4 regions of the Priestia sp. USM5 genome follow, and region 3 is predicted to be linked to each of the others. Evidence: riboswitches for the same ligand, from Rfam matches in the RefSeq annotation. Region 3 holds a riboswitch; each other region holds the start of a gene.
What was found. Region 3 has a riboswitch for cyclic di-AMP ahead of ACWATA_RS04130 (APC family permease). Riboswitches for the same ligand answer to the same signal wherever they lie in the genome.
Positions count from the first base shown of each region.

Region 1: it holds a riboswitch for cyclic di-AMP, as region 3 does, so the genes downstream of both, kdpF (K(+)-transporting ATPase subunit F) here and ACWATA_RS04130 (APC family permease) in region 3, are expected to answer to the same signal.
Region 2: it holds a riboswitch for cyclic di-AMP, as region 3 does, so the genes downstream of both, ACWATA_RS05100 (potassium channel family protein) here and ACWATA_RS04130 (APC family permease) in region 3, are expected to answer to the same signal.
Region 4: it holds a riboswitch for cyclic di-AMP, as region 3 does, so the genes downstream of both, gltT (glutamate/proton symporter GltT) here and ACWATA_RS04130 (APC family permease) in region 3, are expected to answer to the same signal.

Region 1 covers NZ_JBSGKN010000001.1:1,653,140-1,658,351, reverse strand. Annotated here, with positions in the region: gene kdpB (potassium-transporting ATPase subunit KdpB) at 1-593, opposite strand, end outside; gene kdpA (potassium-transporting ATPase subunit KdpA) at 615-2,276, opposite strand; gene kdpF (K(+)-transporting ATPase subunit F) at 2,301-2,381, opposite strand; cyclic di-AMP (ydaO/yuaA leader) riboswitch at 2,679-2,819, opposite strand; gene ACWATA_RS09120 (hypothetical protein) at 2,835-2,972, opposite strand; cyclic di-AMP (ydaO/yuaA leader) riboswitch at 3,045-3,187, opposite strand; gene murG (undecaprenyldiphospho-muramoylpentapeptide beta-N-acetylglucosaminyltransferase) at 3,389-4,456, opposite strand; gene ACWATA_RS09110 (CHY zinc finger protein) at 4,634-4,969, shown strand; gene ACWATA_RS09105 (ArsR/SmtB family transcription factor) at 4,989-5,212, opposite strand, start outside.
Region 2 covers NZ_JBSGKN010000001.1:989,229-994,440, reverse strand. Annotated here, with positions in the region: gene ACWATA_RS05105 (TrkH family potassium uptake protein) at 1-1,316, opposite strand, end outside; gene ACWATA_RS05100 (potassium channel family protein) at 1,320-1,979, opposite strand; cyclic di-AMP (ydaO/yuaA leader) riboswitch at 2,104-2,248, opposite strand; gene ACWATA_RS05095 (carboxymuconolactone decarboxylase family protein) at 2,364-2,822, opposite strand; gene ACWATA_RS05090 (Lrp/AsnC family transcriptional regulator) at 2,943-3,398, shown strand; gene ACWATA_RS05085 (peptidyl-prolyl cis-trans isomerase) at 3,687-4,589, opposite strand; gene ACWATA_RS05080 (S1C family serine protease) at 4,586-5,212, opposite strand, start outside.
Region 3 covers NZ_JBSGKN010000001.1:803,009-808,220, reverse strand. Annotated here, with positions in the region: gene ACWATA_RS04135 (cation diffusion facilitator family transporter) at 1-246, opposite strand, end outside; gene ACWATA_RS04130 (APC family permease) at 356-2,182, opposite strand; cyclic di-AMP (ydaO/yuaA leader) riboswitch at 2,345-2,487, opposite strand; gene ACWATA_RS04125 (N-acetylmuramoyl-L-alanine amidase) at 2,679-3,737, opposite strand; gene glnA (type I glutamate--ammonia ligase) at 4,654-5,212, opposite strand, start outside.
Region 4 covers NZ_JBSGKN010000001.1:4,207,041-4,212,252, forward strand. Annotated here, with positions in the region: gene ytvI (sporulation integral membrane protein YtvI) at 1-1,020, opposite strand, end outside; gene gltT (glutamate/proton symporter GltT) at 1,234-2,493, opposite strand; cyclic di-AMP (ydaO/yuaA leader) riboswitch at 2,600-2,739, opposite strand; gene ACWATA_RS22120 (undecaprenyl-diphosphate phosphatase) at 3,013-3,837, opposite strand; gene ACWATA_RS22125 (hypothetical protein) at 4,296-4,586, shown strand; TPP riboswitch at 4,668-4,782, shown strand; gene thiC (phosphomethylpyrimidine synthase ThiC) at 4,897-5,212, shown strand, end outside.

The sequences.
Region 1 (5,212 bases), 850 kb from region 3:
TCGCTGACAACTCTTGTACCTCCCGTTACAGAGTTAAAATCCCCGCCTGCTTCTTTCATAACAGGTGCCGATTCCCCCGTAATGGCCGATTCATCAACGGACGCCAGTCCTTTAATAATTTCTCCATCTCCAGGAATCATTTCGCCTTGTGAAACGACGACGATGTCTCCTTTTTTTAGTTGCGATGCCGGAACTTGTATCATTTGCCCGTTTTGAAGCTGATTAGCTGTAATATCGCCTTTCGATTTCTTTAATGAGTTTGCCTGTGCTTTTCCTCGTCCTTCTGCTAATGCTTCTGCAAAATTAGCAAAAACAATGGTGAAAAATAACACGAGAGATACGGCAACATTAAATCCTGTGCTTACTGTACTTTCTCCGAAAAGGTCCGGAACAACGGCTAAAAAAAGCGTAATTATAAACCCGATTTCTACTACGAACATGATAGGGTTTTTTATCATCGTTCTTGGGCTGAGCTTGATAAACGCCTGCTTTACTGATTGAATAAAAATCGATGAAGCTTGTTTATCTACAGAACCTTGAATATGACTGTTGCGATCCAATTCAATATTATTTGCAAAATTCCGTTTATTCATTATGATCCTCCGCTTTCTTGATTACAGTGTTAAATACTCAGCAACCGGCCCAAGCACAAGCACTGGGAAAAACGTAAGTGCTCCTACAATAACGGTAGTTCCAATTAAAATGCCGCTAAATAAAGACGTATCCGTTTTAAATGTTCCAGGTGTTTCGGGAACAAGCTGCTTAGATGCTAGTGAGCTCGATACCGCCAGCATTGTAATTAGTCCGAAGTAGCGTCCAATATACATAACAATTCCCGTAGAAATGTTCCAAAACGGCGTTGCGTCACCGAGTCCTTCAAAACCGGACCCATTGTTTGCTGCTGACGACGTAAATTCGTACAGTGCCTGACTTAAGCCGTGAAAGCCAGGGTTTGATATACCTTCCATTCCTAAATGAGTGGTAAGTGCTACGGCTGTTCCTCCTAAAATTAGCAGCGGCTGCAGAATAAGCGTCACGGCGATTAGCTTCATTTCTTTTCCTTCAATTTTTTTACCTACGTATTCTGGTGTTCTTCCAACCATTAAACCTGATAAAAATACGGCAATGATGACGTACATCATAACATTCATAAATCCTGCTCCGACACCGCCAAATACGGTATTTAACATCATATTTCCAAGCGTTAATAACCCGGTAAGAGGCGTCAGGGTATCGTGCATGGTGTTGACTGCACCTGTTTCACTTGCTGTCGTCACGATGGCGTAAAGCGTCGACATGCCGACACCAAAACGGACTTCTTTCCCTTCCATATAACCGCTCGCTTCATTTAGATGAAAAGCACCAAGTCTTGGATTGCCTCCCCACTCTGTTACAAACGCTGTGCTTAAAATAACGATAAACAGCATACTCATCGCTACAAACAAGATGCGGCCTTGTTTACGCTGTCCAATCATTTTTCCGTACGTAAAAGGAAGGGCTGTTGGCAATAACAGCATAAGGACGATTTGTAATACATTGCTCCACGCATTAGGATTTTCAAATGGATGAGCTGAATTGACACCAAAAAATCCCCCTCCGTTGTTGCCTAGCTCTTTGATTGAAAGAAAAGAAGCAACTGGTCCCCTTGCTATTTGCTGTGTTGCCCCTTCTATTGTATGGGCAGTCACCGTTCCGCTTAACGTTTGAGGGACACCTAAAAACATAAATAAAATGCCTGTTATAAAAGCGATAGGAAGTAAAATACGCGTAATTGATTTTACAAAGTCAACAAAAAAGTTTCCCATTTCCTTCCCTGCTAGCCCGCGAATAAAAGCGATTGCTACTGCAAGTGCCGTTGCTGGTGCTGCAAACATCATAAATACAACGGCTGCCATCTGCGAGAAATAGGACAAACCTGATTCGCCGCTGTAGTGCTGCAAGTTCGTATTTGTCATAAAACTAATGGCCGTGTTAAAAGCGAGTGCCGGATCCATTCCTTTGATGTGGCTTGGGTTAAGCGGCAGTACCCCCTGAAACCGGAAGATAAGGTACACCACAAAAATCATAAACGTATTCGCCAAAACAAGAGCAAATGCATATTGCTTCCACGTCTGATTAAGCCCTTTAATTCCTGCTGCTTTAAACATCACCGTTTCTATCTTTCCTATCAAGCTAGTGTTTTTATCGTTTGAAAACACATTCGCTATATAAATACCTACGGGCTTTGCAATAAGCGCTACAAAAACAAGCAGCAGCGCAACTGATAGTAGAAAAATCCCCACTTTTTATTCCTCCGCTTATTAAAATTGTTCTGGATTTAACAGTACATACACTAAATAAATTAAAACGAGAACTGAAATACCTAACAAAATGAACGACACGTTCACTTCTCCTCTCTTTCATCTACTACATGAGACGACCAGCAAATAATTCCGTACATAGCAGCTGTTAATATGGCAAGTGTTCCAAGCATGATTATATCCACGTTGCTCCCTCCTGACTTTTTCCTAACAAAAATGATAGCTTCTAAGCTTAGTAACTATTGCTTTACATAAACCATCACGTCCAAGAAAGCTAAAGGTGAGACGTGATGCTATTTTTTTCCACTAAAAAACCGCAGAAGAGAGTTCTCTTCCGCGGTTTAATGCACGACAAATAAGCCGTGATTGACACGAATTTTTTACTCCCAAAACGCTTACGGAGTTAGCTGTCGGATTCGGGTTATGGAAGTAACCCTACTCAGTTAAGAGATTCACCCCTAGTACATACGTACAAAATATTGGGTCCCCCGCTCATAATTGATTAAGCGTATATTTGTTATTTAATTTTTAGACTTAATAATAGTTTTTACTGCTGCGTTTAAAACTTTGATTAGCTAACGTAGACAAATAGCGGTTTGCTAGATCAAAAGATTGCTGATCGCACATGGCCCGATATTCAATCATTTGAATCATTTGCTTAGATAAATGCATCCTGACGCTCCTTTCACCTATATTTTGAAAGGAGCGTACTATCCGCTGTTATAGAAAACGACCACGATTACACCATCCTCTCTCTTAACGCTTACGAAGTTAGCTGACGGGTTCGGGTCAAGAAAGTAACCCTACTCAATTAAGAGATTCACCCCTGATAATTGGGTCCTCCGCTCTTTCCTTCTCTTTCAGAAAAGACTCAGCGTTTCACAGTGGAACGTTTCATGAGAGTAATCTTACTCCTGTTAAAATTTACTGTCAACAACATTTTTTGAAATTTTAAAAGCTTTATTTTTCTATGTTTATTCATTATTTTAAAATAATAGATTTTAAAAAAAAACGAACCACTAATCAAATACCTTGATCAATGGTTCGTTTTTCACTTCGGCTAACATACGTCTGTTTCAGTCTCTTTTTTAGCTCATTTTCTCAATTTCATTTACAAGAATTGAAATGGCATCCGTTTTTGTTGCTTCACGCATTGTACGCTTCATCGTACTTGCTTGCTGCTGAAGCTCATTTACTTCACGCAAAAACAGTTCTTTTGTTAACTGTTCTTCTTCTACAACCATACAGTAGCCTTTTTTCTTAAAAGATTGTGCATTTAAAATTTGATCTCCGCGACTCTGTGCTTTTGATAAAGGAATAATCATCATCGGTTTATGAAGAGCTAAAAACTCAAAAATGGCATTGGATCCACCGCGTGTAATCACATAATCAGTTGCCGCTAGAACATCAGGAAGCTGTTCGTTTACGTATTCTAACTGACGGTAGCCTGACTCTTTTTCAAGGCTTGTATCAATATTGCCTTTTCCGCAAAGGTGTACAATTTGGAATTTCTTTTGCAGTTCAGGCAAAGACTCTCGAACGATTTCATTAATACGGCGTGCTCCTAAACTTCCGCCCATAATCGTTAAAATGGGGCGCTTATCATAAAAGCGTAGCCAGCTTTCCCCGTTCGCTGCGCTTCCGCTAAATAGCTCTTTTCGAATAGGTGAACCAACAACCTGCACTTTTTCTTTTGGAAAGTAGTTTGCGGCTTCATCAAAAGAAGTAAAAATTTTAGTGGCAAATTTCTGCGCAATTTTATTTGCCAGTCCCGGTGTTAAATCACTTTCATGAATGAACACGGGAATGTTTAAAGATTTAGCAGCCATTACCACAGGAACTGTGACGAAACCGCCTTTTGAAAAAACAAGAGAAGGCTTTAGTTTTTTCAGCACGCGACGTGCATCGCCAACCCCTTTTGCTACTCGAAATACATCTTTTACATTTTCCATATCTACGTATCGACGCAGCTTCCCGCTTGAAATCGCATGATATGGAACGTTTAATTTTGTAATTAATTCTTTCTCAATACCATTGTGAGAACCGACATAATGGATATCCCATTTTTCACTGTCTAATTCTTTCATGATGGCAATGTTTGGCGTTACGTGCCCCGCTGTTCCGCCTCCGGTAAAAACGATAACTTGCTTACTCATTTTTTCTTCCTCTCTTTGCATCACTTAATCGATCTGTTTTGACATCAATTTTTATCTAATCTTTTTATCATGCGATCTGACATGTAAAACGATGGTTTTATTATAGCATTTTTCTTTTTACATATGTATGATAAGGCGTATAAAAGCATGCTATACTTTTCATAAGGAGTGATGATAATGAACAAATCTGTACCTGCAGTAAAAGGTGACACAGTGGATTCCGAAACGCGCTGTACGCACTATCATACGGATAAAGATATTATCGCAATAAAATTTTATTGCTGTTATACATATTATCCATGCTATCAATGTCATAACGCACATGCGGATCACGACATTAAAAGATGGCCAACATCTATGTTTAATGAAAAAGCTATTCTTTGCGGAGTATGTAAACATGAGCTCTCAATTAATGAATATTTAACCTGTAACTCGACTTGCCCTCACTGTCGTTCTTCTTTTAATCCCGGATGCAGCCTGCATGGACACATTTATTTTGAACAAAAAAGCTGAACAAAACATCGTTCAGCTTTTAAAATAATTGCTCATCTATATTGATAATGGAAGGAAGCAGACCTGGGAACAGTTCCTCAAGTTCTTCTAAACGCAAGGAATAATAGTGCTGCGTACCTTCTATACGTAGTTTGATAATTCCAGCTTCGCGAAGTACTTTAATATGATGTGATAGCGTTGATTTTGATACATTTAATTTTTGATAATACGAACAGGTCTGCTCCTTTCTTGTCGCTAAACACT
Region 2 (5,212 bases), 190 kb from region 3:
CCTAGCATTATATCTTCGTTTGGATAGCGAACGGCTTCACGCTTTTGCTTAGATAATGAAAACGCAAGGGTTAATGGCCCCACTTTTCCTAAAAACATGATAAAGATAATAATCACGCGTCCAAAGTATGAAAGCTCAGGAGTTGCTCCCATCGATAACCCCACTGTTCCAAACGCAGAAACCACTTCAAACATAATTTTTATAAACGGCAGGTTTTCTGAGATATTTAATAGAAAAATGGCCCCAAACACAAACATAATCGAAATCATCGTAATGGCTAGTGCCTTAAACACATGAAGAGGAAGAAGCCGTCTCTTTAACAGCACAATATCTTCCCTGCTTCGTAAAAATGCCCATACAGAAAAGACAATCACCACAAACGTTGTTAGTTTAATACCTCCTCCTGTTGACGCACTCCCTGCACCTATGAACATTAACATAACCATTAAAAATATGGTGGAATCATGTAGACTTCCTATATCGATACTATTAAAACCTGCTGTGCGTGTTGTTACCGCTTGAAAATAAGACGCCCACACTTTGTCTCCTAATGACAAACTTCCAAGTGTATGTGAATTGCCGTACTCTAAGAAAAAAATAAAAAGCATGGCAATCACGTTAATGGCAAACGTGCTGATAATCATAATTTTTGAATGCAGCGTTAGTTTTTTATACGATTTTTTTACCCACATATCAGCAAGAACGGTAAATCCTAACCCACCAATAATAAACAAAAAGGAAATCGTTATGTTAATAACGGGATCTCCTACATACTGAACTAAGCTGTCAGATAATAGTCCGAACCCTGCGTTATTAAAAGCTGAAATTGAATGAAACAAGCTAAAGAATAGCCCCTTAGACCATCCGAATTCCGGAACCCAGCGTATCGCTAAAAAGATAAGTGCAACAAACTCAATTAAAAATGAAAAGATAAACAGCCTTTTAACTAGCAGGACAACTCCGCCGACGCTCGTTTGATTTAATGCCTGCTGAACGAGCATACGCTCTTTAAATCCAATTTTTTTACCTAGCATCATAAAAATTAGCACGGCAAATGACATAATGCCAAGACCGCCTATTTGAATTAACAGCATAATAATCGTTTGACCGATGACGGTAAAACGCGTACCTGTATCTACGACGGCTAAGCCGGTCACTGTCATAGCGGAAGTAGATGTAAAAAGGGCGTCTACCCACCGGATTGGCTCAGTAGTAGAAAAAGGCATCATTAATAAAAGAGCACCAATAATAATTCCTCCGCCAAAAATGGAGACAAGCAGCTGCGGCGGCGTAAGCCTAACAATTTTTTTTTTCATAAGTTAAACTCCTTCTTCTTCAAAACGGTTTAAATCGCGATTATGTCCGATAACAATCAGCATATCTCCTTGTTCAATTATTTCATGCGCGGTAGGCGAAATCACCATTTCCCCGTCTTTTCGCTGAAAGCCGATAATATTGCAGCCGTACTTGGCACGAATGTTCAAATCAAACAGCGTTTTATTATGAAGCTTTTTAGAAGCGACAATTTCGACAATACTATAATCCTTTGACAGTTCAATGTAATCAATGATCTTTTCTGACACCACGTGATGAGCAATCCGCTTCGCAATATCGCGCTCAGGATGAATGACTTTGTCCGCTCCTATTTTCTCCAGCACTTTTTGATGATACATATTCACCGCTTTTACCCATACTTGCTTAACGCCCATATCTTTTAAAAGCATCGTTGCAAGCACGCTTGCTTCAATATCGTCTCCAAACGAAATAAGAGCATGATCAACGTTACGAATGCCTAGCCCTTTTAAGCTAGCTTCATCAATTGCGTTCGCTTGCACGACATATGTAGCTGAGTTGCTATATTTCTTTACTACCTCCTGATTGCGGTCAATAGCGAGCACATCCACATCCAAATTAGCAAACTCTTCAACCAAACTGCCTCCAAAACGACCTAATCCCAATACAGCAAACTGTTTTTTCATAATGTATTTATTCCTTTCTTCAACTGCTGTGTGTTCTCTTAGCTTATACTTTTTCTAAAAAATTACATGTTTTTCTTAAAAAAAGCGCAAAAAAACACAGGAAGGCTCCTGTGTTTTTTCACACTCTTCCCCCTCAAAACGCTTGCGAAGTTAGCTGTCGGGTTCGGGTTTTAAGAGTAACCCTACCTTTTTAAGGATTCACCCCGGAGCACAATATGTGCGTAAATAATGGGTCCTCCGCTCCGTAATGGATTAAGCGATTTTTATTCAAATGTCTATGATCTATTTTTTAGAATAATCGATTCGATTCATGATACGTTTCACTTCACGAAAGCTATCTTACTCCTGTGGATTTTGTCTGTCAAGATATTTTTAGGGAAGACATCACTTGCGCTGCAAACTGCAAAAATCATATAAATCTAAACTGACAATCAGTTTGTGAAATTGATCAAACAAATTAATAACGGCCAAAAGCTCTAATAGCTGCGTATCACTGTAAAATTTCTTTAATTGATCCATATCAGCATCCGTCAAATCCCTTGGACGCACTCGGTATACATCTATAAATCGAAACAGCAGTCGATCTTTTTCTTCCAGCTCTTTTTCTCTTAACACTTTTTGATTAAGCGTCTTATCGCCTACATATGACATGCTCATACACGTCTCACAGCCGTTAACACCTGCTAGATAAAGCCTGATTTTTTCCTTAGTCTCTCTTTTTACTATATCACTGTTCCAAAGCTTGTCGTATAGCTCATCATACAACCTTTTTACATCTGGAATTAAATTCAGTGCTTTTTCAAAATTTGTTCCCTCTTCGTTTGTTAACAAAACTCTTGCCATTTTTTACTCACTCCTTTTTAATTATTATAGTAAGAAAAATGGAGATTTCAGATAACAAATAAAACATATTATATGCTGTTACTAATCAAATGAAACATTAATATGAAAGAAGGTTTTCAATTGAAAATTGATGAAATTGATTTATCGATTTTGCAGGCACTGCAGCAAAACAGCCGTCTTTCCTTAAGAGAGCTAGGAAAACAAATTAACCTGTCTCCTCCTTCAGTGGCAGAGCGAGTAAGACAGCTAGAGAGCTTTGGTATTATAAAAAGATATACAATCGATATTGATTATGAAAAGCTGCAGTTGCCCGTCTCGTGTTTTATTGAAGTAACCATGAAAAACGGAGAGCACGAGCGTTTTAAAAGATTTATTTCTCAGTATCCCTATGCTTTATTCTGTGAACGCATCGCCGGACAGGCTTGCTTCATTACAAAGCTTCAGCTTCCTCACCTGCACGTACTCGAGCAATTTATTAACGAAATTACACCTTATGCCAAAACGATTTCACACATCGCCCTTTCTCACGTGGAGATGTCTTCTGCATTATTGAGTCATTTAAAAGATGAAAAGTGATTGAAACATACGTTCACCGTACTAACAAAAAGATCCGAACGATTCATCGTTCGGATCTTCTTTCCACTAAACTACTTCTGTCCTAGCCTCTTTTATTCGTCCAAAAGCATAAAAAATAACCCTCCAAAGCTGGAGGGTATAAATTTTCCGAATAATGAAAGTTTTACAACTTCATTCTATCAGGTACCGACATTTCTGTCTACTTAAAAATGTAAAAGAGCTCTCTATTAATAGAAAGCTCTTTTACCTGCTTGTTTTTTGAAAACAATCAATCTATATAAAAGGGAACTACCTAAGGTTGAAAGTCACGTGAAACCTTGGCAGTTGATCCTGGATATACCGGTTGATATGATTCAAAACAAGTTCTTTCATCATTTCTTCTTTGACTTCTGATTCCGTTTTTTTATCTTTTTGTTTTAAAATAAGAATATAATAGACTTTACCCATTTTAATGGGCTTACTACACTCTCCGATGTGCTGTTTTTTTAAAACATCTATAAAAGAGGGAGATAGATTCGAAAGCTTTAGATTATCATCATTCTCTATTTTGCTGATGGTCTGGACATCAGCATATTTTTTTTGAACGTCTTGAAGCGATGTTCCTTTTTGCAGCTCAGCCGCAACGGTCTCGGCATCATGTAAAGTTGTAAAAGTTAGCTGCGAAAAAGATACGCGCGTTACATCATTCTCAATACGTGTATAGTAAGCGTCTAGTTCATCAGACGTAATTTGTTTACGGAAATATTCTTCTAATTTAAACTGATTTATTAGCTGTTTAGTTACATCGCTAGAACGAATGTGCAAGACTTCATAGCCTTGTTTTCTTGTATCTTCGTCATATGAACGTTTGATTTGTTTCCACATATCCTCGACTTTTTTCTGTACCCTGTCACTTGTCTTTAGATGCGAAATTAAGATTTTTTGCATGACAAGCTGCCGCAACAACTCTTTGCGGTAGCTTGTATCATTTAGCGGAGCATCGGGATTTAAGAACCCTTCAACGGCTAAAAAACGATTGAATTCTGCTCCTGTCACCTTTCCTCCTTCATACGCTGCCACTTCTTTGGCAGAAGATAGCTGACTAATTTCTACAGAAGGAAACATCGTGTTTGAATGCTTCCCTCCGCAGCCTGTTAAAAATCCTAACGCTGTTAATACTGCTAGCAGCAGCTTTAACGGTGCTGAACTCATCCATTGTTATCCTGCTGCTCTGAAAGCTTCAGAGAAATAGTTTGTTTTTTTCCATTTCGGTACACGTCTAATTTTACCGTGTCTCCTACTTTGCGTTTTGTGTATAGATATTGACGTAAATCACTGGATGTTTTGACTTCATTTCCATCGATGGCAACAATCACGTCTTTTGATTGTAAACCAGCATCAGAAGCAGAAGAGAATGGTTCAACCGTCGTTACGACAACTCCTTCAGACGTATCGCTTGTTAGGCCTAGCTGATCTTGTTTTGTTGCAGCTGAAAGCTGACCTACATCTTGAAGACCTACCCCCATATATGGACGCGTTATTTTTCCGTTTTTCATCAGCTGTTCAATTGTTGGCTGCACTTCATCACTTGGAAGAGCAAAGCCGATTCCTTCTACATTGTCTTCTGAAATTTTCATACTGTTGATACCAACTACTTCACCGGAAGAATTGATCAAGGCACCGCCGCTGTTTCCTGGATTAATCGCCGCATCCGTTTGAATTGCATCTACGTTCCAATTCTCTGAAATAGGGACAGAGCGTTTTGCTGCGCTCACGATACCTTGTGTGACCGTACGAGAAAATTGTTCACCAAGAGGGTTTCCGATTGCAAGAAC
Region 3 (5,212 bases):
ATTAACCAATCGTCCAAATCCGTTTGGAAATCGTTTGGTCGGAGCTTTTTTGCTTAATGCTGAACCTATAAAAACAAAGAACTGATTTGCTGCGTCCCCTAAGCTGTGCATCGTTTCAGCAAACATCGCTACATTTCCCGTTAAAGCAAAAGCAATCCCTTTAATAATGGATATAATGGTATTAACTATAGCGGCCATCATGGCCGATTTATTTCCTTTTCGCAATAACTTAATTAATTCACTCATGCAATCCCTCCGTTTGTGCCTTTGATGAGATTCAATTATGGTTAGTGTATGTGAATTTAAAAATTAAAAACCTCCAACATATAAGTTGGAGGTTTTTAGTCATGTTTCATTATTTTTTAAAACGATAAGGTACCGTTGTAACGATTACGTTTTTACGGTAAAGCAAATGTGCTTTTAACAGCAGACTGGACTGATTATGAAGGATGTTTTGCCAGCTTTTTTTCGTGATGAACTGCGGAATAACAACCGTAATAGCCATATTATTTTCACGGGCTTTTTCTTCAGCCATATCGATGAATCGAAACAGCGGACGCACAAGACTGCGGTATTGAGAATGAAACGTAACAATACGAATATCAGGCTGCCACTTTTCCCACTTCTCTTCCATTCTCTTTTCGCTTTCTCGGTCAAAAGCAACGTGCACCGCAATAACGGTATCACCAATCGTTCTTGCATAGTTCAATGAATTTTCCACTACCTTTGTCATTCCTGCTACAGGAACAATGACCACACTTCCTTCAAGCTTTCCAATCTTTTCTCCTTGCTTAATACGAAGCTGCTCTCCTACCGCTTCATAATGCGTATGAATGCGATGAAAAATATAAACGATAACCGGTAAGAAAACGAGCACGGACCATACTTGTGAAAACTTCGTTGTAAACAAAATGATTAGCACCGTTAAGGTAATGAGGGCACCAATTAAGTTAATGGTTAGCTTTCCTTGCCAGCCGGCCGGCTTTTCTCTAAGCCATTTGACAATCATGCCTGTTTGAGAAAGCGTAAATGGAATGAACACTCCAACTGCATAAAGAGGAATTAATTGTTCCGTCGCTCCTTTAAAGGCGACAAGTAAGACAATAGAAGCAATTCCAAGGGTCACAATTCCATTTGAATAGCCTAGTCGATCGCCGCGAATTTGAAACATTCTTGGCATGTATTTATCAGACGATAAGTTTACGGCAAGCAAAGGGAAAGCTGAAAAACCTGTATTCGCCGCTAGCACTAAAATCAGAGCTGTGGTACCTTGAATAAAATAATAAAATCCATTTCGTCCAAATACACTCGATGCAATTTGTGATACAACCGTTTCATCTGCTTTTGGAGAAATGCCAAGCCAATAAGCTAAAAACGTGATGCCAGAAAATAAAACGGCTAAAATACCGCCCATCAGCATTAATGTATGAACAGCATTTTTTGCACCTGGATCTTTAAAGTTAGGCACTGCATTTGAAATAGCTTCTACACCAGTCAATGCCGAACAGCCTGACGAAAAAGCTTTTAATAATAAAAATAAACTAATACCTGGCACCACTGTACCGAGAGATGTATGAAGCTCAGGTGACACTTGACCTGTCACTATTTTGAAGAAGCCTACCGCTATTAACAAAATAAGAGCAATGACAAATAAATAAACCGGATAAGCTAATACAGAAGCGGATTCTGTTACACCTCGTAAATTTAAAACCGTAATAAAAATCACCAGTAAACACGCAATCACTACATTATAGTGATGCAGCGTTGGAAAAGCCGAAGTTAAAGCATCGGTTCCTGCTGAAACACTCACGGCAACTGTTAAAATATAATCTACTAACAGTGATCCCCCAGCGATAAGTCCAGGATTTTCTCCTAAATTGGTTTTCGAAACAATATAAGCTCCTCCGCCTTGCGGATACGCATAAATAATTTGACGATATGAAAGAATTAAAGCCGTCAGCAGCACCAATACCCCAATCGCAATTGGAATCGAATACCAATAGGCAAGCACGCCCACTGTTGCAAGGACAATCAAAATCTGTTCTGTTCCATAAGCCACTGAAGATAAGGCATCTGATGATAAAATAGCCAGCGCTTTAAGCTTACTAAGCTTTTGATCGCCTAACTCTTTTGTTTTGAGCGGCTTTCCAATCAATAATCTCTTGAGAACTGAATAGTTCACGTAATTTCCCTCCGATGATTGCTTAGCTAGTATTCACTGTTCGTTGCTAAGCTCCGTTACAAGTTCATGAATAAGTGATATTATCCCTAAAAAATACCTTTTTATGTTAAAAAAGCGCACAAAAAAAACACTAAGGGTTCTCAGCGTTTTTACACAGCTTAAACCTCCTCTCCAAAACGCTTATGGGGTTAGCTGTCGGATTCGGGCTATGAGAGTAGCCCTACCTTTTAAAAAAAGGATTCACCCCAAGTGACAATGCACAAATTTGGGTCCCCCACTTCTGACGAATTAAGCGATAACAGGTCAATATAATTTTCGGTTAAAGAGTATGATCGATAACATGTTTCTTTCATAACTATCCTTTGTTCTTAGATAATATACTCCCGTACAAATGGTTTGTAAAGCATTATTTTACGTAAACGATAAAATAGTGCTTAAGGCGCTTTTAAGGGGAAAACAAAAGGCCTTCTGCCTGCTTACAGAAGACCTGCTTTCTTTAACTTTTTGCTTTTAAAACGGCTGCTAGCTTGTTTTTCGTTTGAGGACCATAAATGCCATCTACATCATAAGGAAGATACACAAGCTGAAAACGTCTGACTGCATCTTTCGTTTGTACTCCATATATTCCGTCTACTGACCCTACTTTAAAATTAACCGCGTTTAATGCTTTTTGAAGCTGTTTCACTGCTTCTCCAGAATCGCCTTGTTTTAAAATTCCATTTGGAAGTGGATATTGTTCAGAAGGTGGAGTTGGTGACGGTGTTGGTGTTGGAGATGGGTTTGGTGAAGTTCCTGAAGGAATAACAATTGTTTTTCCAACCTTTAGGGTTAAAGGATCAGAAAGCCCTGTATTTGCTTCTTGAAGCGCTTGTACTGTTATTCCGTACTTCTGTGCAATACTGTACAGCGTATCTCCTTGCTTGATCGTATACGTTTTTGTACCCGGTTCAGAAGGTGAAGGATTTGGTGTCGGTGTTGGAGATGGAGATGGATTTGGAACTGCACGACGAGGTAAATTTAAATATACGGCAATTCCTTTTGCATACGATTCACCCATGCTTTTTAAAAATGCTTCATTTTGAAGAAGTGCTGCATCTATGCTGTTATCAATAAAGGCAATTTCAGTGAGTACTGCGGGCATATTTGTTAAGCGAAGCACCGCATAATTGGCTGATTTTCGTCCTCGATTCGGATGATTATACGACAGCAGCGCTGGCTGTACTTGGCCATGTACAATTGATTGAAACGCTTTACTGGCATTGCTAGCGCTTCTATAAACATAATCTTCGTATCCTGTTCCTCCACCGGCATTTACGTGAATAGACATAAATGCATCTGCTCCCCACGAGTTAGCTTGAGAAGCTCGCTGAGATAACGATAAAAAAGTATCTGTGGTACGGGTGGTTTTAATCGTAAAGTCACTGTAGGTGCTATTTAAATAGCTTATTAAATATTGTTGAATTTTTAACACTAAGTTTTTTTCATATAGTCCGCTTGCTCCAACTGCTCCTGCATCTGCCCCACCATGTCCTGCATCAAGATAGATTTTTTTCATATTACTTGTCCCTCCTTATTGTTAACATATGCATGAGGGAAAAAAGTGCTACGTATACTAGCCTACTTAGTGAAAAATTACTAAAAAAGGAGATTGAGACATAACGAAATCACTTCAACCTAAAAACGAACAAATGGGATAAATGCGCTAGTATGGATGGCTTGTTACATCGCTGTTGAATTCCGTGCAAGGCTTCGCTTTCCGCGGGGGGCTGGTGAGCCTCCTCGTCGCGTGCGCTCCTGCGGGGTCTCACCTATTCCGCTTTTCCCGCAGGAGTCCCTCCAATCAACTGCTAGAAGCAACTAAATAGATGAAATCTACGTTTACCCTACCAATAAAAAAATCCGCACAATTCATCGTGCGGTTCCCTCCCCCTAACATACTTTTGGTCCAAATTCTATTCTGGTTGATTAAAGTATAGATCAGGAGGGTCTATTATTTATAACATTAGGACCTATTTAAAAAGCAGAACGCCTACAACAATGAGAATAATCCAAATTGGAATGCTTATCAATATCCCTATCACTAAACCTTTAAAGAAATTTCCTTCTTTCATTTTTATTACATTCCTCTCCAACAGTATTTTCTAACGATACTATGATTGGCTGAAAACTCTCTGAAGTTATACTGAAATACAGTGCAGAGTGAACACATAAACAATCTCACTATCTGTTATACACTACTTTTACTTATAGATTCAATGAGACAAAAAGCTCATCCTTTTTGATTCATGTAAACAAATTCTTTCTTGTATGTAACAAAACAATAAAAAAGCTCCCTGTAAATTATATGACAGGCAGCTTTTTTATAAACAAGCTATATTATTCAATTTACGTATGCAGAATGTTATTTATTCATTGTGAAAAACAAAAAAAGTCGGAGAGAACGTACAAACGATCTCTCCGACTTTTAAAAATTAATATTGGCTCATGTATTGGTCACGTTCCCAAGGATGAACTTGTGTACGGAACATATCCCACTCGATTTCTTTCGCTTCAACGAAGTGTTCTGCTAAGTGTTCACCTAATGCAGAAACCATAACTTCATTTGATTGGAAGCTATCTAAAGCTTGAGCTAATGTTGCAGGTAAATCTACGATACCTTCTTCAACACGCTCTTCTTTTGTCATTACATAGATATTACGATCGATAGGTTTTGGAGCTTCAAGATTGTTCTTGATTCCATCTAAACCAGCTTTTAATAGAACAGCCATTGCTAAATATGGGTTAGCAGCCGGGTCTACGCTACGTACTTCAACACGAGTTCCTACGCCGCGAGAAGCTGGGATACGGATTAATGGACTACGGTTGCGAGCAGACCATGCAACATAACAAGGAGCCTCATATCCAGGTACTAGACGCTTATAAGAGTTTACAGTAGGATTTGTTACTGCTGTAAAGCTGTGTGCGTGCTTGATGATACCTGCGATAAATTGACGAGCAGTATCACTTAGCTCTAGATTACCGTTCTCATCA
Region 4 (5,212 bases), 3.4 Mb from region 3:
GTTAATTTGAATAATACCTACTTTACGAAGAGCATCGTATAAAATAACTAAAGCCGGTCCTAAAAACAACCCGACAAAACCTAAAAGTTTAAATCCAATGTACAAACTAACTAATGCAGCCAAAGGTGAAATACCCATATTTGTAGAAAATACTTTTGGTTCTACTACACGTCTTACTACCGTAATGACTCCAAATAGAATAAATAAGCCGATTGCTAATGAGTCATGTCCTTGCGTAAGAGCAAAAATCCCCCATGGAACGAGCACCGAGCCTGTCCCAAGGATTGGTAAGATATCGACAATTACAATTAATAAACTAAGCAGCGCGGTATACGGAACATCTAATAGCCAAAGCCCTACATAAGCCATTACAAACGTCATGACACTTAAAATAATTTGTGCCTTAATAAAACCAACCCCCGCTTGGATAAGCTGAGTGATGACAACTTGTAGCTTATATTTCGTTTCTTCTGTTAAAAATGACTTAATTTTATTTTTAATAGCAGGCAGCTCAAGGCTGATAAATACAAGCGCTACTAAATAAATAAGAAACTCTAGTAGAAACCCAGGAACAGTAGCAGCAAAGCTAATGATGATTTCCACGGTACTTTTTAATAGAGAATCTAATGAATTTACGGTTTTTTCAAGCGTGCGCTCGATAGAAGAAATCACTTCTGTAGGAAGAGCGTTTGAATAGTATTTCCACTTGATAATAGTTGGATAAATCGCGGTTTCATAGATTTCTTTTACAAATGAAGGCGCTATCTTTGAAAGAGCAACCACTTGCGTAACGATTGTCCGAACAATAAAAAATCCAATAAGTATGAGCGAAACAACATATAAAATGAAGGTCATAAGCACTGCGTAGACTCTCTTCATTTTAAAAGATTGATGCAATTTTTGAACAATACCCTCAAGCGCTAATGCTGTTAATAAAGCAAACACAATCGGTAAACTGTAAGGGATTAACAAACATACGATTACTATCGAGGCGATGACCCATATTCGCTTTTTCCACATACTCTACTATCCCCCAACTAGCTAAGCTATCTCTATATTTATTGATAAAGAAAGGAACCAGTGACTGCTTTTATGTAAGAATAAAATTTGGATATATTTATACCTGATGTTACATATTATAGGGTCAATTTCCATAATAATAAAGGAATTATTATGAAAAAAGCTACTTATTCTAATTTTTTGAATAGAATAAGTAGCTTTTTAATTTATAAATTAGCCGGCTCTCATGACCTCTGTACCTTTTTTAGGGTCAAATTTGCCTTCAGATTTAGACATCACAATTGCTGCTAGTGTGTTTCCTACTAAGTTAACAACCGTACGTGCCATATCCATGATTCTGTCTACTCCCGCAATGAAGGCTAATCCTTCTGCCGGAACGCCGATTGTTCCAAGAGTAGCCAGTAATACAACAAATGATGTTCCTGGCACCGCAGCCATTCCTTTAGATGTAACCATCAATACCAGAATGAGCGTCAGCTGTTGAACGATCGTTAAATCAATACCATACACCTGCGCTAAGAATAACGCTGCAATCGCTTGATAGAGAACAGAACCATCTAGGTTAAATGTATAACCAATTGGTACAACGAACGATACGATAGCTTTTGGACAGCCCATCTTTTCAAGTTTTTCCATAATTCGCGGAAGAACTGTCTCAGAACTAGATGTACTGTATGCTAACAACAGTTCATCTTTCATATAGCGGAATAAGTGGAAAATGTTAATTCCTGCCCATTTCGCAATTCCTCCTAATACAACAAGTAGGAAGAAAATTAACGCTAAGTAAACTAAGATAACAAGCTTTCCTAATGAAAGGAGTGACTCTAAACCGAATTTCGAAACTGTTACACCAATTAAAGCAAATACTCCAATCGGAGCCACTTTCATTACTAGGTTTACCACGTGAAACATTGCGTGAGAAACGCCGTCAAAGAATTGAACAACAGGCTTTCCTCTTTCTCCAATTGCCGCTACTCCAAGTGCGAACAATACTGTAAAGAAGATAATTGCTAGCATGTCCCCTTCAACAATTGACTGGAAAAAGTTTGTCGGAACAATGTGTAAGAACGTTTCAGCCACTGACTTTCCTTCTTGCTGTTCGGATGTTTCAACGTATTGTGAAATATCACTCTTCTGTGCTGAATGAATGTCTACACCTTGTCCAGGGTGAAAAATATTAGCAATCAATACACCGATTACAATTGCGAAAGTTGTAATAATTTCAAAATAGAGAATGGTTTTAACGCCAAGCTTTCCGACCTGTTTACCGCTACCTGCTCCTGCAACTCCAACGACTAAACTTGAGATAACAATTGGAATAACAATCATCTTAATCAATCTTAAGAACAAGTCTCCCAGCGGCTGCAGGTATGTTACTACACGCGGATCGTTAAACCAAATTACTCCTACAAGAACACCGAGGATTAAACCGGTAAAAATCTGCGTAGCCAAACCAAAACGAATTTTTTTCATAGATGTACCTCCCCAAAGATGTATGACATTTGTATATACTTTTCTGAAAAAACAAAAAAAGACTATTCTTAAGAAAGAACAGCCTTTTACTTACGCTATTTTGGGCTCTTTCTCTCAATAAAGCAAACGAGGTTAACTGTCGGATTCGGAATTGAGAGTTTCCTACCTTTTGTAAGGATTCACCCCAAGGCAGCTTTACTGCCGATAATGATTCCCCCGCTCTATACGATTAAGCTTATTATTCAATTTTTATAAAATTAAAACGATCTATACGTTGTCATACGTTTTTTACAGTCAATAAAACTAAACAGAAGTCTTACTTTTACTTAACTTTATACTGCACAAATATTAATTTACTATTTTTCGACACGTTTTGTCAATACCCATGTTTATAAAACGCTTTCAAAAGACAATAATATATATTTATGCAAAAAAGCTATTGCAATGTTGCAATAGCTTTTTCTTGCTTTTTAAGTCTTTATCAGAAGTTTAAATGGCTATAAAATACGCTTATTTATTTTATAAAAATACAAAATATAGAATAGCCGCTAAGACAATTCGATAAATGGCAAACGGAACTAATTTAATGCGGTTGATTAATTTTAAGAAAAAGCGAATCGATATAAGCGCAAAAATAAAGGCGCTGATAAAACCAGCAATAAAAAACGGTAGTGCATCTGATGTGAAATACTGCCAGTTTTTAACCAATGAAAGTCCACTTGCTCCTGCCATAATTGGCACTGCCATAATAAATGTAAAATCTGCGGCTGCCTTATGGCTCATTCCAAGAAGAACCCCTCCTGAAATCGTTGAGCCTGAACGAGAAAAACCTGGCCAAAGAGCAATACATTGAAACAGTCCTATACCTAGTGCTTGTCCATAAGACATTTGGTCCACCGTCTCTACACGCGGACGTTTAGGTCCAAACAAATCTGCTAGAATCATTAATACAGCTCCGACCACTAAGCCAATTAGCACCGTATTTAAAGAAAACAAATGTTCATCAATGTAATCATCAAACAAAAGTCCTAACACTCCTGCGGGTAACAAACCAACAATTACTTGCATTAAATTTAAGCGATTTGTCGGTCCAATTGCAGCAGCTGGTTTTTTTCCCAATCCTAATAAATTAATAAAACGATCTTTAAAAATAACAACTACTGCTAAGATCGAGCCTAGCTGAATAACAATCTTAAATGTATTAGCTACTGGAGATGAAAATAATTCTTTTGAATTTAACCACAGGTCATCCACAATAATCATATGCCCAGTTGACGAAACGGGAGCAAACTCTGTTAAACCTTCTACAATCCCTAAAATGATTGCTACAATAATTTCCCACATAAAGCTATGTACCTTGCCTTTCTTTCAAATTAATAAGCTTATCGCTTCGTTTTACATGCTCAACTATTTTCCTATTTTGACACTTGCTTTTTTATCATAATTGTTAAAACTATGAAATACAATGTGTATTTGCAAAAAGATAAGAATCTTTAATAATTTGTAATAAAAAGCTTACATGCTACAACCAAAAAACACGATATCAGCTTTTATTTATTTTAAAAAGCAGTCACTATGTTCAGTATAAATTCTGGTCCCTTAGCTAAAAATGAATCATCTAGACTATTTTTCTTTAGTGTGAAAAAATGACTAAATTATTATGTTTTTTCCATCCCCCTTTACTGTCATCTATCATTTTATTCCAATAGGGCTGACTTATACGACATATCCCCTAAGTAATTTGAAACTTTTTTCTCTCTTTTCTCGTATATAGTAGTATCTTTTTTAGGAGGCTTTTTACTATGAATGGAAATGTACGTACAATGAAATGGGTCACTGCTGGGTATGAAGCCTTGCTGGGAATTCCTTTAATTGGCGCGGGGATTGTTATGGGCTTTAGCTATACTCCTCTTTTTATTGGATTTATTCTTCATGCTATCACACTCATTTTAGCTAATAGACGAGGGTTATCTGCTTATGGAAACATACTAGGACTTGTTACCTCACTGGTTGCTTGGATTCCATTTTTGGGATTTATCATGCATATTATTACAGCTATTGTGATTGCAATCGATGCTGCTAGACAACGCTAATTGTCTAGCTTTTTTTATTTAAGGGTTGATTTTTTACCGAATGATGGTAAACTTAAGCCGTAAATTGAATAATTTGAATGTTATTTCTACTAGGGGTGTCTGATAGCTCAGACTGAGAGAAGAGTGCAATAAAACTCTTTAACCCTTTGAACCTGATTTGGGTTATACCAGCGGAGGGAAGTAGTCTTGAAAAGAATAGTATAGTTTTATTCTTTTTTTGCCTATTCCATCGGGTTCTGTCTATCACAGAACCCGATTTTTTTTATGGTTCGGTATAGCTACACTTTATGCGAAACCGGAGGAATATGTAATGTCAAAACAAAATGTATCAGTTTCTATGAAAAAGCCTTTTCCAAACAGTCACAAAGTATATGTCCAAGGATCCAGACAAGACCTTAAAGTACCTATGCGTGAAATTCATCAGTCTCCTACTACAGGGTCTTTTGGTGAAGAAGAAAATAGTCCCGTACGTGTATACGACACGAGCGGTGTTTATACAGATCCCTCTTATGAAATTAATTTACAAAAAGGATTACCGGCTCTGCGCGAAAAGTGGATTGCAGAACGAAACGATGTAGAAACATATCAAGGCCGTACGGTTCAGCCACAGGATAACGGTTATTATG